Regions from separate parts of the Cytobacillus sp. EB106-05-05-XG126 genome, predicted to be linked through region 2. Evidence: riboswitches for the same ligand, from Rfam matches in the RefSeq annotation. Region 2 holds a riboswitch; each other region holds the start of a gene.
What was found. Region 2 has a riboswitch for thiamine pyrophosphate ahead of tenA (thiaminase II). Riboswitches for the same ligand answer to the same signal wherever they lie in the genome.
Positions count from the first base shown of each region.

Region 1 (5,390 bases), on a different contig from region 2:
TTAATTCCCCCAATTCCTACCACAGGAATCTGGATATCAGCAGCTCTCAATTCCTTTAAAAAAGTAAGACCCTGAACGGCTTTAGCATCTTTTTTGGTGCTTGTCGGATAAATAGGGCCAATGCCCAGGTAATCTGCCCCCTGCCGGATCGCTGCTTCTGCTTCAAGCATATTATGCACGGAGACGCCAAGGATTTTGCTGCCGATTTTCCTGCGGACCACATCTGCCGGCTCGTCCTCCTGGCCTATATGGACGCCATCTGCGTTGATACTAAGTGCCAATTCAATGTCATCATTTACAATAAAGGGAATATTGCTCTCTTTGCAGATTGCCTGAAGGCTTTTTGCAAGAGATTCCTTCTCTTTGCCGTGCAGGCATCCTGCACCTTTTTCACGGTATTGAAACAGGGATATGCCCCCATTAATCGCTGACCGGAGAATATCTTCAGGCTTATGGCGGCAATTTACGCTCCCCATTATGAAATAAACTTTAAGCCAATTTCGTATTTGCTTAGGATTAACTTCCATATATGAAGCTCTCCTTTTTCTTCAAATTATAAGCCCAATGATTGGTTGGTCCATGACCGCTGCCAATTCTTAAGTCATTTTCAATTGCTGCCTGAATAAATTGCTTTGCGCGATCAACAGCCTGTTGCACAGAAACACCGTCAGCGAGGCCGGCTGTGATTGCAGCAGAAAAAGTGCATCCTGTCCCATGTGTATTGGCTGTTTGGATTCTATTGCTCTTGAATTCGGTAAAACCTTCACCGTCAAATAATAGATCGGCAGCCATTTTTCCCTCCTCATGACCGCCCTTAATGATGACATGTTTCGCACCAAGCCTATACAGTTCTTTTGCTGCCTTCCGTTTATCTTCCATTGAACGAATAATAGTATCCGTTAAAACCTCTGCCTCGGGTATATTGGGTGTAATCACCATCGAGAGCGGAATCAGATGCTTTTTCATCGCTATAATGGCTTCAGTCTGAAGAAGGCTTGCTCCACCTTTTGCTATCATCACCGGATCAATGACGATATTATCCCAGCCGTATTTCGCAATCTCCTTTGAAACCCTTTCGATAATCTCTGCACTGAAGAGCATTCCTGTCTTGACTGCATCCGGCCTTAAATCCTCTCCAATGGATTGCAATTGGGACGCAACAGCATCTGGGGTCATTGGATAAACTCCCTGCACTCCCCTGGTGTTTTGGGCCGTTACGGCAGTTAACGCTGACATACCGAAAACGCCGAGTTCCTGAAAGGTTTTTAAATCTGCCTGAATACCCGCACCGCCGCCGGAGTCTGATCCTGCTATGGTTAATGCTTTGTTCACCTTCATATTTATTCCCCTCCTATCTGACTAAAAGAGCCGCGCAATTCAACATCTGCGGCTGAAATAGTATATAAGCTATTCAAGAACTCTATTTGGAAGGTGCCCGGACCCCTGCCATCCGTTTTTTCTGCAGCGATTTCGGCGGCAGAGCCATACACGACCAATGAAGCAGCTGCCGCTTTTACTGGATCCTTTTCAACAGCAGCGAAAGCTCCAATGACAGAAGTCAAAAGACATCCGGCACCTGTTACTTTCGTTAACAGGGGATGGCCATTGTTGACCGAAAAAGTGGAATGTCCATCTGAAACGATGTCCTGTTTCCCTGTAATGACGGTGACTGAACCAAGTTTATTTGCTGTTAACCTTGCAAGATCTGCAGTGCTTCCTTTCGCTTCTCCGGCATCGACGCCCTTAATTTTCCATTGCTGTCCTGCTGCATTGGCAATTTCTGCAGCATTGCCTCTTATGATGCTAATATCTAATTCTTCCATTATTCTATTGGCTGTTTCTGTTCGATAAGCTGTCGCGCCGGCACCAACCGGGTCAAAGATTACCGGCACCCCATGCTGATTGGCTGACTTTCCTGCGATAAGCATACTTTTCACTTCTTTTTCAGTCAGTGTTCCCATGTTGAGAACCAGAGCCCCGGCGATTTTAGCCATATCACCCGCCTCTTCATGCGCATATGCCATTACAGGTGATGCACCAATTGCCAGCAGGCCATTGGCAGTAAAATTGGTTACCACCACATTGGTGATATTATGTACCAGAGGGTTTGACTCTCTTACTTTATCTAATAGACTGCTAATCTCCTGAATGTTCATTTAGAATCCTCCTTTAATTCATAACTAGTCCGCCATCCACAATTAAATTCTGTCCTGTAACTGCCCTTGCCCAGGGAGAAGCGAAGAAGACTATCGCATCTGCCACTTCTGCAGGATCTGTGACTTTTCTTAATGGAGTCGAGTTTTCGATAATTTCAAAGACTTCCTTAGAGGTCGAAGCACTGGCGTCTGTCGTTTTTAACAAACCGCCTGATACCATATTTGCAGTAATTCCATATTGGCCCAGCTCATTTGCCATATTTCTGGTGAAGCCTAATAAAGCAGCTTTGCTGGTCGTATAGTCATGATAGGGTACAACTGGATGCTGGAATAGGTTGGTGCCGACCGAGATTATCCTGCCAAACTCCTGTTTTTTCATATCTTCAAGACCTGCCTGAACAGTGTTCAATGCTCCCAGAATTGCACCTTCCAGCTGATTTTTGTAATCGTCCCATTCAATTGTTTCTGCATCTTTTTTTAAAACAGGGTCAAATTGAAAATTGACCAGTGCATTATTGACTATGGTTGTAATGGGGGCTCCAAAGTGTTCCTTCGTTTTTTCATACATGGATTTCACTTGAACTCTGTCCCGAACATCAGCACGAATGGCAATGGCTGAATCGCCAATTTCCTTCTGCAGAGCATGGGCTTTTTCCTCGCTATGAAAATAGTTAATGACAATTCTCGCCCCTTCTCTTGCGAAAGCTTTTGCTGTTTCTTTGCCCAACCCTCTGCTGCTGCCTGTAATAATAACAATCTGATCGTTAAGATTCATAGAAAATCCTCCTTATTGATAGCCAATTCATTTGTTTTGAGAACAAAATAAAAACCAGATCCGAAATTGGACCTGGCTGAATAATCTAAGAGAAAGAACGTCGTTCCCCGCAATTACTACTTTCCTACGCTGGTATAATCCAGATCAGGTCCGAAGGGTAAAAAACAGTCCGGTTTCTTTCTCAGCCCGCGAGCATCGGGCACCCCTAGCAGTAAAACTATTAAGTTGGCTGTTTCTATCTTAGCGTGAAACGTGAAACCTGTAAAGTCTTGCAATTCTGCCTGTTCCTCTTTAATGTGTAAATAGAAATACATAACTTGGAGGGTTCAAATATGGCTGAACACCATTTTCAGTTAAAAGCGCATTGGCCTGGCCTTCGCAATGATGTGGGTGAAATTGAGACTGGCGGGCTGAGAACAAAGGTATCTATCCCTCCGGAAATGGACGGACCTGGAATCGGAACCAACCCGGATGAAATGCTGCTGGGGGCAGCGGCAACTTGTTATATTATTACCCTGGCAGCCATGATGGAACGCAGCCGGCTAGAGAAAGATGACCTAACGATGGAATCAGTCGGTGTTGTGGATGTGACCAAAGGTGTGATTACCTACAGGAAAATCATTCATCGCCCGGTTATCGTGCTGAAGGCAGATGCCGATGAAAAGGACCATGCACTTGCGCGAAAGCTGGCGCAAAAAGCCGAAGCATCCTGCATGATCTCGAGGGCAATTAAAGGGAATGTGGAAGTCGAGTTGCAGGAAACCGTACTTAGATCAAAGAAGTGAATCAAAAAACCGGCTTAATAGCCGGTTTTCGTTCACTAAAATGCCCATTTTCTGATTGCCTGTGCAACACCGGCTTCATCATTGGTTCCCGTCACAGCATCGGCTGTTTCTTTCACGATTTCCTGGGCATTTCCCATCGCTACTCCCCAGCCTGATTCCTCAATCATGGCAATATCGTTTAAGCTGTCTCCCATGGCCATTACATTTTCCATTGAAATGCCAAGAAGTTCTGTTACCTTCTGGATCCCTTTCGCTTTATTGATGCCAAGAGCATTGACTTCAATATTGGTTAAGCTTGAGTTGGTAATTTCCAGATCGCCTTTTGACTGCAGCTCCTTATGGATCAGTTCCCTGACTGCATCATCTGATATATCAAATCCAAATTTGAGCCACTCATGGTCATGGATATTTTCCGGCATTTCGTTGTTCCATACCTGTTCGCAGCTGGTGGCCCAGAAATTGGTCTTATGTGACTGTGATAAATTCCACATCCATTCCATAACTTTGGAATCAACGGGAGCTCTTGAAATGGATTCTCCATCAGGGCCAAATATTTCACTGCCATTAACTGTGATTAAATAGGAGTTTAATTCCAGGGAATCGGCATGATCGCCTGCTGTAAGCCTTGATCTTCCGGTGCTCAAAATGACTTCGATTCCTTTCTCTTTTGCCTCTTTTATGGCTGCACGGTTCTCTTCAGGAATTTCCCCTCTGGAATTTAATAAAGTTCCATCCATATCGAGAGCGATTAATTTGATCTGCGGTGGAATCTTTGATTTTGTCATGATCCTCTCCCTTTCTTCTTTTAACACAATAAAGCCATTATATAGTTAACCCGGCTATCCTTCAAAGACGGTGCTTTTCAGATGAATATTTTCTTGGAAAATGGAAATAACTGTATGCATTAAATATTAAAGGTGATGTCCTATGTATCTGATGCTCGTTCTTGTTGTATGGATTTTGTTTGCTTACCGCTTTATTGATTGGTCACAATGGAAAAAACAATACCCGACTGTGCTGTACTTTATTGCGATTAACCTTACCTATAACATGCTCTATTTTAACCATACTCTCTGGGCTTTTAGAGGCATTACGGCCGAATGGCTTAATCATAGCATTATTAACTTAGCTTTCACTTATTTTATAACTCCCATGGCTCTAATCATATACCTGCAGCGTTATCCAGAGAATAAAAACCATGGATACATTTACTCTGCGGTTTGGATTGGCTTTTTTACCATCATTCAGTCTCTTTTTGCCCATAAAGGGATGTTTGTGTACGATAACGGCTGGAACGGCTGGCATAATATTTGGCTGAATATCGCTTTGTTTGCTGTATTAAGAGTCCACTATAGAAAACCGGCAATGGCCATGCTCATTTCTCTGCCTGCTGCGGTGATTTTCTACTTATTATTTCCGTTTCCATTGGAAAGCCTAAAATAAATGCATACATGAAGTGAGGTGTACTGATTGATCATTCAAAACGATTTGTCTGTGTTCTTATTTTTGCTCCTTCTGTTCTTAACCTATGCATTGATGTGGTTTTATTTAATCAGGACAAAAGTGAATAAATAATTCAGGCGCAGACCAAATGGTTTGCGCTTTTTTGTATAATCTTAATAAATGCCAAAAAAATGAAGCGATTTACTTGTATCTGTCGTCTAACTGTCAGTC
Region 1 is NZ_JBYTDU010000001.1:974,802-980,191, reverse strand. Features, by position in the region: gene thiE (thiamine phosphate synthase) at 1-527, opposite strand, end outside; gene thiD (bifunctional hydroxymethylpyrimidine kinase/phosphomethylpyrimidine kinase) at 517-1,338, opposite strand; gene thiM (hydroxyethylthiazole kinase) at 1,341-2,156, opposite strand; gene AC3WTL_RS04870 (3-oxoacyl-ACP reductase) at 2,170-2,931, opposite strand; TPP riboswitch at 3,036-3,148, opposite strand; gene AC3WTL_RS04865 (OsmC family protein) at 3,264-3,716, shown strand; gene AC3WTL_RS04860 (Cof-type HAD-IIB family hydrolase) at 3,752-4,501, opposite strand; gene AC3WTL_RS04855 (CBO0543 family protein) at 4,644-5,159, shown strand.
Region 1: linked by a shared signal. The riboswitch ahead of AC3WTL_RS04870 (3-oxoacyl-ACP reductase) and the one ahead of tenA (thiaminase II) in region 2 are both predicted to bind thiamine pyrophosphate.

Region 2 (5,390 bases):
ATAAATGATATATGGGGAAAACGGGGAATTGACTTTCATTTCGTTCCTCATAATGAGGCAAAGGAAAAACTTATTAAAAAACACCATATTCCGGATGATCATATTTTTGTTACGGGCATTCCGGTTCATTCTGCCTATCACCTCCCGGTTCCATTTAAGAAAGATGACCGGATACGCCATATCCTGGTTGCAGGAGGAAACAGCGGCTTGGTAAACTGTAACTTTATCGAATCTATACAAAAGGTTCGGCATATTCGGTTTCTGATCCTTTGCGGAAATAATGAGGAATTGTATAGCTCACTCAAAGCACTTGATTCAAAGCAAATCGAGCCCATTGGATATATTGATAACCCAAATGAAATGAACCAGCTGTATAATAAAGCGGATGCTATTTTGACCAAACCAGGCGGAGTTACAATTAGTGAAGCACTGCAAAAGAAACTTCCGATTCTGGTCCATACCTCACTTCCGGGACAAGAGGAAATCAATTTGGACTATTTGCTTGAAAAAAATTTGGTGACTGTCATTTACGACAGGCAAATTACTGAACAGCTTAAAAACGAAGAAGCTATACTTAGTCTAAGAAAACACATTGATTCTTATCTGGAAAAAATCACTTGCCCATTGGACTATGCCATCTTCATTTCAATTAAAAGCACTGGCAGAAGAACGCCGGACACTGTTCATTCCTTGAGAGCCGTTCCAACTATCAAGTAAACCCTCAGGTCATTAAAATATATAAACAGCCTGGAATCTCCAGGCTGTCTTACATTTTCAATCAAACGTTTGATTGATCAATCCTTCTTCATAAAGAATATCCTCAATACCTGGGCCATTGCCCTGATCAGCTATGTCTTCCTCACAGCCAATTGAAAAATAGGTATACGAATAGTCATATCCATCTCCCTGTACACCGCCTGCTCCGCCATGTGAAATACAGCTGTCCGGTATAGGTTCACGCTTTCCCTTGTTATCCACATAATAGTACAAGTCTTCAATATACCCTTCGCTCTGGGGTAAAGAGGTAATGGCATATCCCCTGTCATTCACCCGAAATACATCATACTCCCCTTCTGTCTCAGGCGCAGGAGCATTCTCTATTTCATGAACAATCCTCACCTGACCAGCATACCCTTTTGGAATCAAATAAAGGTCATGCGTTTTTTCTTCCAGATCTGCCTGCTGCAGCATCCAAAAGAACCCTGCCGGCAGCAGGCAAGCGATGAGAAAACCGGCTGTATTTAAGGTAATTCTCCTCCCTCCTGGCATCTCACGGTCCCACTTTCGCCACTCGTCAACTAAAAAGAAAAGAACCGCTGCAATTACTGCATAATAAGCAAACCCTTCCATAATAAAATAAGTCACAGCAGCTAAAAAGGTGTGAAAAAATGCAGATGCCGGGAATCGCCATACTGCCAAATTTCTGGTTAGAAACTCTGAAAGCAATGAAACCGGAATGCCGTATATAACATTTCCGAATAAACAGTACAAAAAAACCACGATCAGGAAAAAAGAAAACAGTTCCCCTTCTGAAAAGAAAAAGAGAAGCCAAAATCCAAAGGTAAAAAGAATGGAAGCCTGCAGGGCCGTTTTTATTTTTAATCCCAGCATTGAAATAAACTCCCTCCCCTTATATTGTGATTAATTTCACATATATACTAGCATACAAACAAGGCAATTTCCCATACTCCCTATATAAATTTACGCAGAAGGAATGTGGGGAGGCCTGCTCCCCTACCTGACAGACCCGGCCTCAATGACTTCTCTTGCCCACTGAATTCCTTCTTCTGCCATTTTTTCCGAAGGGTTCGTGTGTGGTGTATATTCCATGACAAAAAACACATCCTCACATTCCTTTGCCAGAAAATCCATCAGTTTCTTTATTTTATGATGACGGCCATCATTCTCATGAGATGGATGCACAGGGACCCAGATATATTTATCGTCCTGGTATTCAACATTATGTAAATGAACAACTCTCACAAACTCAGCCCATTTTCCTGCATAATTTATGGCCTTGTCGTCCGTGGCTAATATATAATCCCCGATATCAATACAGAGGCTGAGGCCATATTTCTTCCATGTCTCTACTGGAAAACTGTCAAGATAATCGATTCCTGCCGGCGATTGCCTGAATCCTAATTTTGGTTCACACACGATCATAATCTCATATTTTTTCTGAAGAGCACTGAGTTTCTTGAGTCCCTCCTCAATAATCTCTGCCGGATTCCCACTTGCTTCCTTTTTAAAATAAGGAAAGTGCACCAATATGTATTCAGCACCAAGCCGGGACATCCTTTCCACTTCCGCCTCAAACTGGATCCAGGCTTCCTCTGGATTCATACTGACCTTTTCCAGAAGATCGTATTTGCTTTGTCCCCGGAAAAGAGGCGAATGAAGACCAAAGCTTTTGTTTGTTTTGCCCAGCAATTTAATAAAGCATTGAAAGGATTCCTCATCTTGAAATTCCCCTATCTCAATATGCGGCAAATGACGTTTAAAAAGTTTATGAAACAGCTTGCTGTCTGACAAAATGACGCTTCCTGATACCCCTATTTTATGAACCATTATATCCCCTCTCTTATGAATGGTTATAACAATCTTATCATACCTTCATGTAACTTATTGGGAAATAATACCGTCTATTCAGTAAAATAGGTGAGGTGTACTTATGGTTAAAAAGGTATTTACTTCAATAATTGGAGTACTGTTATTTTTCATTCTTTTTTTTCGGGGTGGAATCATTCTGGATTCCATCGGCATTCATTTCGGAAATCCTTTTGCAAAGAAACTGGAGGTGCCCTCTGATTACTCACAGGCCGATTCAAATCAAAACGGCATTGCTGATCCGCTTGATATGGTCCAGACAGCCAGAAAAGAAGTGGAACAGCGCACGCCATATAAAAGTGCCTACTATGCGGGAGGCTATCCGCCCGATGGCGAGGGTGTCTGTACAGACGTGATTTGGAGAGGTTTCCAGGAGGCTGATGTAACCATAAAGGATCTTATTGATCAGGATATCGCCGAAAATACGGACTTGTATTCAAGAGTCCATGGCAAGCCTGATCCGAACATTGATTTCAGAAGGGTACCAAACCAGAATATCTTTTTTAGCCGGTTCGCAAAGTCATTAACAACAGAACTGATTCCAGGAGATGTTAAGAACCTTCAGCAATGGCAGCCGGGTGATATTGTGGTTTTCCTTTCTCCTAAATTCGACCATGTGGCTTTCATATCTGACAAACGGACTAAAGATGGCATTCCATACGTAATACATAACTCCACCCCATTTGCAGCAGAAGTAAAACTATCTTCTTTTAAGACTCCCATTACCGCTCACTACAGATGGGATTTTGAAAAAACGCCTGCACTGCCATAAAGCAGATGCAGGCGTTTTTCTTATTAAATAAGAAAGTATAAAATTTTGAACTTCGATAACTCTCTAGCGCAAGCAGCCTGCACATCGAGGTGTCGAGGGTGAGCGAGTCGCTTACGCTTTTCTATCTGACTGCTGCCGGATTGCCCGCCGGCCACTCTTCGCAGGTATAAGCCATCTCCCAGAAACCAAGCTCCAGCTGGCAGCTTTTTCGGAAAGCATCCTTCATTCGCTGCCTTTCTTCCGGTGATGCCGCTTCAGCAAGTTCATCCAAACGGTTTCTCATATTCATGGTCACAGCTTCGACTCTAAGGTTTGCATAAAAAGAAATCCACGGATAAAACGGATGGTTCTCATCTGGCTCATATTGCTTCATGAGCTCAAGCCCAATTTCCCAATAAGTCCATGGGCAAGGCAATAATGCAGCGAGTATTTCACCCATGCCGCCTGTATGGGCATGATACATCATATGCTTTACATAATGATCGGCTGTCGGCGGAAGCGGATATCCCTGCAATGCTTCGTAATCCACCCCAATCTGCTGGCAAAAATTATGGTGGGGGTGTACTTCGCTGTTCAATACAAATTCTATTTGCTGGTTAAAGTATGCAATATCCTTACGTTCAGCTGACTTTGAAATCGCAATTCCGTAAATATGCATGAACGCATTCAAATACTCAAAGTCCGCTTTAATGTAATGAGCAAGCGCCTCTTTCGGCACATCCCCTCTCCCGATCCCCTGAACAAATGGATGTTCAAATATCAGCTGAAACAAATCTTCATTTTCCTTGCGCAGAATTTCTGAAAAAGTCATAAAAAATAGCCTCCTTAATTAAATACAGAAGCTGCCGGGGAAAAAGCATGAGGATATATAATGAGGTCCTCACTGCTTCCCTGCGCTGGCATTATCCAGATCAGGTTCCAAGGGACCAAGGAAAAGCTCCTTATCTCAGCCGTAGCGCCCCTAGCAGTTTTCTAACATTTTTAATTGTTTTTTTATCGATTGTCTAACTTGACGTTTTTCGCTCATACATTTTGGATTTCGCCCATAACTCTTGAAAATCGCTCATAAAGTCAGATTGCTATGCTGCTCTCCCTTACTCTGCTAACCAATCTTACTTCTCCAGCCCAAAATCATCACATATTCTGAACCAAATTCTTCTCTTTAACCTTCGCTAACACCAACAAGCCTATCGCCGCACCGGCAATGCTGCTGACCAGAAACGGCGGCACAAAGAAGAATGCACCAGCTTCACTGCCCATGAGAAATTTTGCATACGGAACAGCAAACAATGCTCCGATTATACCGGTGCCCAAAACCTCGCCAGCGGCAGCCCATATTTTCCGGCCGAATTTCAAATAAAGGACACCAGCCAAAAACGCACCGATCATGCCGCCTGGAAACGCAAGCAGCGTCCCGAATCCAAGCATATTACGCAGCAAAGCAATCATAAAAGCAATGGCTGCTGCCGGCAGTGGTCCAAGAGTCACCGCGGCCAATACATTTACCGCATGCTGAACCGGATAGGCCTTGGCTATACCTGCCGGAAACCAGAGCAAATGGGATCCCAGTGTCCCAATCGCCGTAAATAGTGCCATCGTAGTCAACAATCGGGTTCTGTTCATCTAAACCTCCTTTCTAAAAGGGCAGCCTGATTGCTTATCTCGATGAGAAGTATGTATACAAAAAAGCCAGATCCCCACAAAGGACCCGGCTTGGTTTAAGTATATGAATCGACATATTGTCAAATCCTACTTCCCTCCGCTGGCATTAACCAGATCAGGTCCATAAGAGTCGGAAAGCTATAAGCGCTTTCCTCTCAGCCCGCACATTCGGGGCACCCCTAGTAGTTACATAGATATTTAATTTGATAAGCTATTTCAAGCTTAACAAATTATTCCGGCACTGTCATCAAACTTTTAACTTATATACTTCTCTTGATGCACTGGATTAAGCGCTCTTCAATTTCTGCTGCGAAGCTTTGAACAGATTCGTCATTGATTAGCTCAATCA
Region 2 is NZ_JBYTDU010000009.1:50,120-55,509, reverse strand. Features, by position in the region: gene AC3WTL_RS19730 (MGDG synthase family glycosyltransferase) at 1-717, shown strand, start outside; gene AC3WTL_RS19725 (DUF6843 domain-containing protein) at 775-1,611, opposite strand; gene AC3WTL_RS19720 (TIM barrel protein) at 1,735-2,568, opposite strand; gene AC3WTL_RS19715 (DUF1287 domain-containing protein) at 2,672-3,379, shown strand; gene tenA (thiaminase II) at 3,501-4,190, opposite strand; TPP riboswitch at 4,251-4,352, opposite strand; gene thiW (energy coupling factor transporter S component ThiW) at 4,514-5,002, opposite strand; TPP riboswitch at 5,117-5,232, opposite strand; gene AC3WTL_RS19700 (DUF302 domain-containing protein) at 5,302-5,390, opposite strand, start outside.

Region 3 (5,390 bases), on a different contig from region 2:
CCTCCCGCAAAGCAGCGCTGTCTTTGTCTGATTTCTGTAGTCCAGGAAGGGATAAACTGGTTTAGTCCCGCACGATAAGCACTGCGGATTTCTTAAGGAAGAAACATTCACAGAACTAAATTGATTTTTCCATACATCAAAAGAAACAAGTGTCGCGCGTAAGGATTCCAAGTCTTCTGCCAATATCTTTAATGCCTCAGCAGACTGGTGAGCCGCAACCATTTGAATAGCAGGCTGAATTACACCAGCCGTATCGCAGGTAATCCCCCCCATTGGCAATTTGTCCATCAGGCAATTCAGGCACGGTGACACCCCGGGCAAAATAGTATAGCTTAAACCATAGCTCCCCACACAGCCTCCATAAATCCAGGGAATCCGGTGCTTTTGAGAAATATCATTGATCAGAAAGCGAACGTCAAAATTATCCGTTGAATCGATGATTAAATCAACATCCTCAATCAGCTCTTCCATTTCCTGTACACCTACATCCATAATACGTGCGGAAATTTGCACCTCTGAATTGATGGCTTTTAGGCGTTTAGCCGCTGCTATCGCTTTTGGCACCTTTCGTACAGCATCTTCCTCACAATAAAGCTGCTGACGCTGCAGGTTGCTCCACTCCACATAATCCCGATCGGCAATGGTTAATTTGCCGACGCCTGCCCTTGTGAGAGTTTCTGCATTTGCAGCCCCTAATGCACCAGCCCCTATAATCAAAGCGTGTTTTCCCCTCAGCTTTTTCTGTCCTTCTTTGCCAATCGGAGGAAATAACATCTGGCGGGAGTATCGCTCACTCAACTAAAAACCATTCCTTCCGCCGGGCTGCTTGCTGATGCATAACGTTTTTTGGGTATCCGGCCTGCTTCATAGCCGAGCCTCCCTGCTTCAATCGCGAGTTTCATTGCTTTTGCCATTTTAACAGGATCAGCGGCAGAGGAAACTGCCGTATTTAATAATACTCCATCTGCTCCCAGCTCCATTGCCAATGACGCATCTGCCGGACTCCCAATTCCAGCATCAACAATAACCGGCACATCAGCCTGTTCTGTAATAAATTGAAGATTAATAGGATTAATGATTCCCTGTCCTGAACCAATCGGCGAAGCACATGGCATGACAGCATGGCAGCCTAGTTCTTCAAGCTTTCGAGCAAGCACGACATCATCAGAAGTATAGGGAAGAACAATAAATCCCTCGTCTAATAGGATTTCCGCTGCTTTTATTGTTTCTATTGGATCGGGAAGAAGCGTTTTGCTGCATCCAATAACCTCAACCTTAATCATGTCGCAGAGCCCGGAAGCTTTGGATAGCCTTGCTATTCGGACAGCCTCCTCAGCTGTACTCGCTCCTGCCGTATTAGGGAGTAATTTATATTTCTTTAAATCCAGCTTTTCCAAAAAGTTGGGCTGGTTCGCTTCAAAAATGTTCATACGGCGTACAGCAAAGGTAAGCACCTCTGATTCCGAAGCTTCTACAGCATCCCTTTGCACATCAAAGTTTGGATATTTTCCTGTTCCGAGCAGCAGCCGTGAGTTAAATTCATATGGTCCAATTTTTAACAAAATCATCCGCCTCCTACAAAGTGTACTATTTCGATTCGATCCCCATCTGTCAGCATGGTTTCAGCATGCATGGACTTATCCAAAATATGCTTGTTCAGTTCGACAATGACTACCTTTTGCTCCAAATGGAAATGCTCAAGCAGAAGTGAAACAGAATTAACTGTTTCAGGCAGCACCATAGCATCTCCGTTAATGACAACATTCATAAGAGCACCCTTTTAGACGATTGGACAAAGCAGTCCAGTCGGGACAGATTAAACGGATTAAACTGCTCTGTTTTGCCTTCGAGGATGTCTGCCATCAGCTCTCCTGTTGCCGGGGCAAGGAGGATCCCATTCCGAAAATGCCCAGCTGCAATATATAACCCTTCATAGGCCGGAAGTTGTCCCAAAAAAGGCTGCCCATCAGCTGATTGCGGACGAATACCTGTCCAGGCCCTTTCCCATTCTGTATTTGCAATATCCGGGACAAGGTTTTGAGCCTTTTCCATCAGCAGGGATATCCCTTCAAAGGTCACCTTTTCATCAAATGAGTTTACCTTAACCGTCGCGCCAACTACCAGCCTGCCAGATTGCTTTGGAACGATATAGCATCCGTGTGAAAAGATCGTCCCCTGTACAAGAGGTTTTTCAACCTTGACCGAGAAGCACTCGCCTTTTACCGGAATAATTGGCAGCGAAAGACCCGTTCTTTCAAGAATCTCCCTGCTCCAGGCCCCCGAAGCAACAATAACGGAATCTGCCAGAAATTCTCCCTGGCTGGTTCTGACCCCATAAACCTTTTCATCTTTTAAAATAAAATCTATTACATGTGTATACTCATAAATTTCTGCGCCGATGGCTATCGAAGCTTTTGCAAAGGCTAGGGACAATTCATATGCCTGTACCTGTCCGTCATTCGGTATATACATGGCCCCCCGCAATTTGTTTGATACGAAGGGTTCAAGTTTGATCAGGCTATCAATTGGTAACCATTCGGCCTGCTCACCTGCTTTTTGCTGGATTTCTATCAATCTTTTTAATGCCAGCTCCTCTTCTTTATTAGCCGCTACTTTATATACACCCTTATTTTGATAGCCAATATGAACTTGTGATAAATCTTCCAGTTCAGGAATCAGGCTCTGGTACATGGAGCGGCTTTTGCATGCCAGCTGGAATAGCGGGCCATCTTCTGTCAGTTCCGTTTGGGCTCCTAAAATTCCAGCTGCAGCTCCGGAAGCCTTGCCGGCTATTTTTCCCTTATCCAAAACGGCCACTTTATACCCTCTTTTAGCCAGTTGAAAAGCAATGGAGCTTCCATTAATGCCTCCACCTACTATAACGGCGTCAAATATTTCCCTCATCTTTCCCCTCCTCATTAAACTTATTTAAAAAGAGCTTTGCTGCCTCTGCAGGGTTCTTTGCCTGCAAAATCGCCGACATTACAGCAATGCCGTCTGCCCCCGCCTCCAAAACCTCGGTGACATTTTCTGGTTTAATGCCTCCAATTGCCAATACAGGAATTTCTACTGCCTTTTTAAGAGCCTCCAGTGACCCAGTGCCCCTTGGCGGAACTCCCTTCTTGGAATCGGTTTCAAATATGTGCCCAAACAGGATATAATCAGCCCCTTGTTTTGCAGCCTCTTTTGCTTCTTCAAGAGAATGTACTGAACATCCGATGGGTATATCTGGAAAACGCATTTTGACAACATGGACTGGAAGGCTGTGAAAAGCAAGATGTACTCCTGTTTTATATGTCCAAGCAACATCCACCCGATCATTTATAACAATTTTATGAATGGGGACTCCCTCATTACAAAGCAGCTCAACCCCTTCATATAGCTCCCTTGAGGTTCGATGTTTTTCCCTCAAGTGGAACTTGTCTGCAAAGGGTTCTACTTCACCTGCTATTTCAGCAAAGGCCTCTAGAGAAAGCTTTCCATCTGATATAACATGCAGACTTTTTTTCATAGAGGATGCTCCCATGCTATTTTAATTTTGTGCAAATAAAAAACCACCTTCTAAATAGAAAGCGGGGTATGAGGCCCTGGAATATAGACCCGATACTCCACTTCCCTACGCTGGTATTCATGCCAGATCAGGTTCCAAGGGTCTTAAGCTTTTGCTTTAATCTCAGCCTGCAAACAGGCACCCCCAGCGGATATAATTTCTATTAAACTATAAAAAGACTACTGATAAATGTTTCCTCCGGCCTTACTAAATTCCTCAGCTTTTTCTTCCAGTCCCTTCTGTATCGCTTCGTCGGTTTCAAGCTGATGCTCTTTTGCATAATTCCGGATATCCTGAGAAATTCTCATACTGCAAAATTTTGGCCCGCACATGGAACAAAAATGAGCTGTTTTTGCCCCTTCAGCCGGCAATGTTTCATCATGGAATTCCAAAGCGCGCTCAGGATCCAGAGAAAGATTGAATTGATCTCTCCAGCGAAATTCAAAACGGGCTTTTGACAGGGCATCATCCCTTTTTTGCGCTCCAGGATGTCCCTTTGCCAGATCTGCAGCATGCGCGGCAATTTTATATGTGATGACACCCTCGCGCACATCGTCTCTATTTGGCAACCCCAAATGTTCTTTAGGGGTAACATAGCAAAGCATTGCCGTCCCATACCAGCCTATCATAGCAGCCCCGATTGCAGAGGTAATATGGTCATATCCCGGAGCTATATCAGTCGTAAGCGGCCCGAGTGTGTAGAATGGTGCTTCTTTACAGATTTCCAATTGTTTATCCATATTCTCTTTGATTAAATGCATTGGAACATGGCCAGGACCCTCGACCATTACCTGAACATCATGTTCCCAGGCAACTTTCGTCAGTTCCCCAAGTGTTTCAAGCTCCGCAAATTGAGCCTCGTCATTTGCATCTGCAATCGATCCCGGCCGCAGTCCATCCCCTAAGGAGAAGGCCACATCATAAGCTTTCATGATCTCGCAGATTTCTTCAAAGTGTGTATATAAAAAGTTCTCTTTATGATGATGCAGGCACCATTGGGCCATAATGGATCCGCCTCTGGACACAATTCCGGTCAGCCTTTTGGCAGTAAGCGGTACATAACGTAAAAGGACACCTGCATGAATTGTAAAATAATCAACACCCTGCTCTGCCTGTTCGATTAAGGTATCCCTATATACTTCCCACGTGAGGTCCTCAGCAATTCCATTCACCTTTTCCAAAGCCTGATAAATCGGAACCGTCCCTACAGGAACAGCAGAATTTCTGATAATCCATTCACGTGTTGTGTGAATATTTTTTCCAGTTGAAAGATCCATAATCGTATCGGCGCCCCAGCGTGTGGCCCATGTCATTTTCTCTACCTCTTCTTCAATTGAGGATGAAACAGCCGAGTTTCCAATGTTCGCATTAATTTTCACATGAAAATTCCTTCCGATGATCATTGGCTCTGTCTCAGGATGATTGATATTGGAAGGAATGATTGCCCGGCCCCTCGCTACTTCAGACCGTACAAATTCAGGTTCCATATTTTCCCGAATGGCTATAAACTCCATCTCTGGAGTAATGATTCCCTTTTTTGCATAGTGAAGCTGGGTGACATTCTTCCCTTTTATCGCTCTCAATGGCTTGCGGGATAAGCCAGGAAAGACTTTATGATTGGCACGCGGATCACCTTCATTGAGGTAGCCATTGTCCTCGGGCTTTACTTTCCGCCCATCATATTCTTCTACATCCGCTCGTTCCTGAATCCACCGGCTTCTCAGGGCGGGAAGCCCTTTCTTTAGATCTGCCGTATAATGAGGATCCGTATATGGTCCGCTCGTATCGTATACACGAACCGGCTCATTGACTTCTTCACCAAACGTTCCGGCAGTGGGGC
Region 3 is NZ_JBYTDU010000006.1:143,753-149,142, forward strand. Features, by position in the region: gene AC3WTL_RS18030 (MoeB/ThiF family adenylyltransferase) at 1-798, opposite strand, end outside; gene AC3WTL_RS18035 (thiazole synthase) at 795-1,562, opposite strand; gene thiS (sulfur carrier protein ThiS) at 1,565-1,768, opposite strand; gene thiO (glycine oxidase ThiO) at 1,765-2,904, opposite strand; gene tenI (thiazole tautomerase TenI) at 2,888-3,511, opposite strand; TPP riboswitch at 3,597-3,706, opposite strand; gene thiC (phosphomethylpyrimidine synthase ThiC) at 3,730-5,390, opposite strand, start outside.
Region 3: linked by a shared signal. The riboswitch ahead of tenI (thiazole tautomerase TenI) and the one ahead of tenA (thiaminase II) in region 2 are both predicted to bind thiamine pyrophosphate.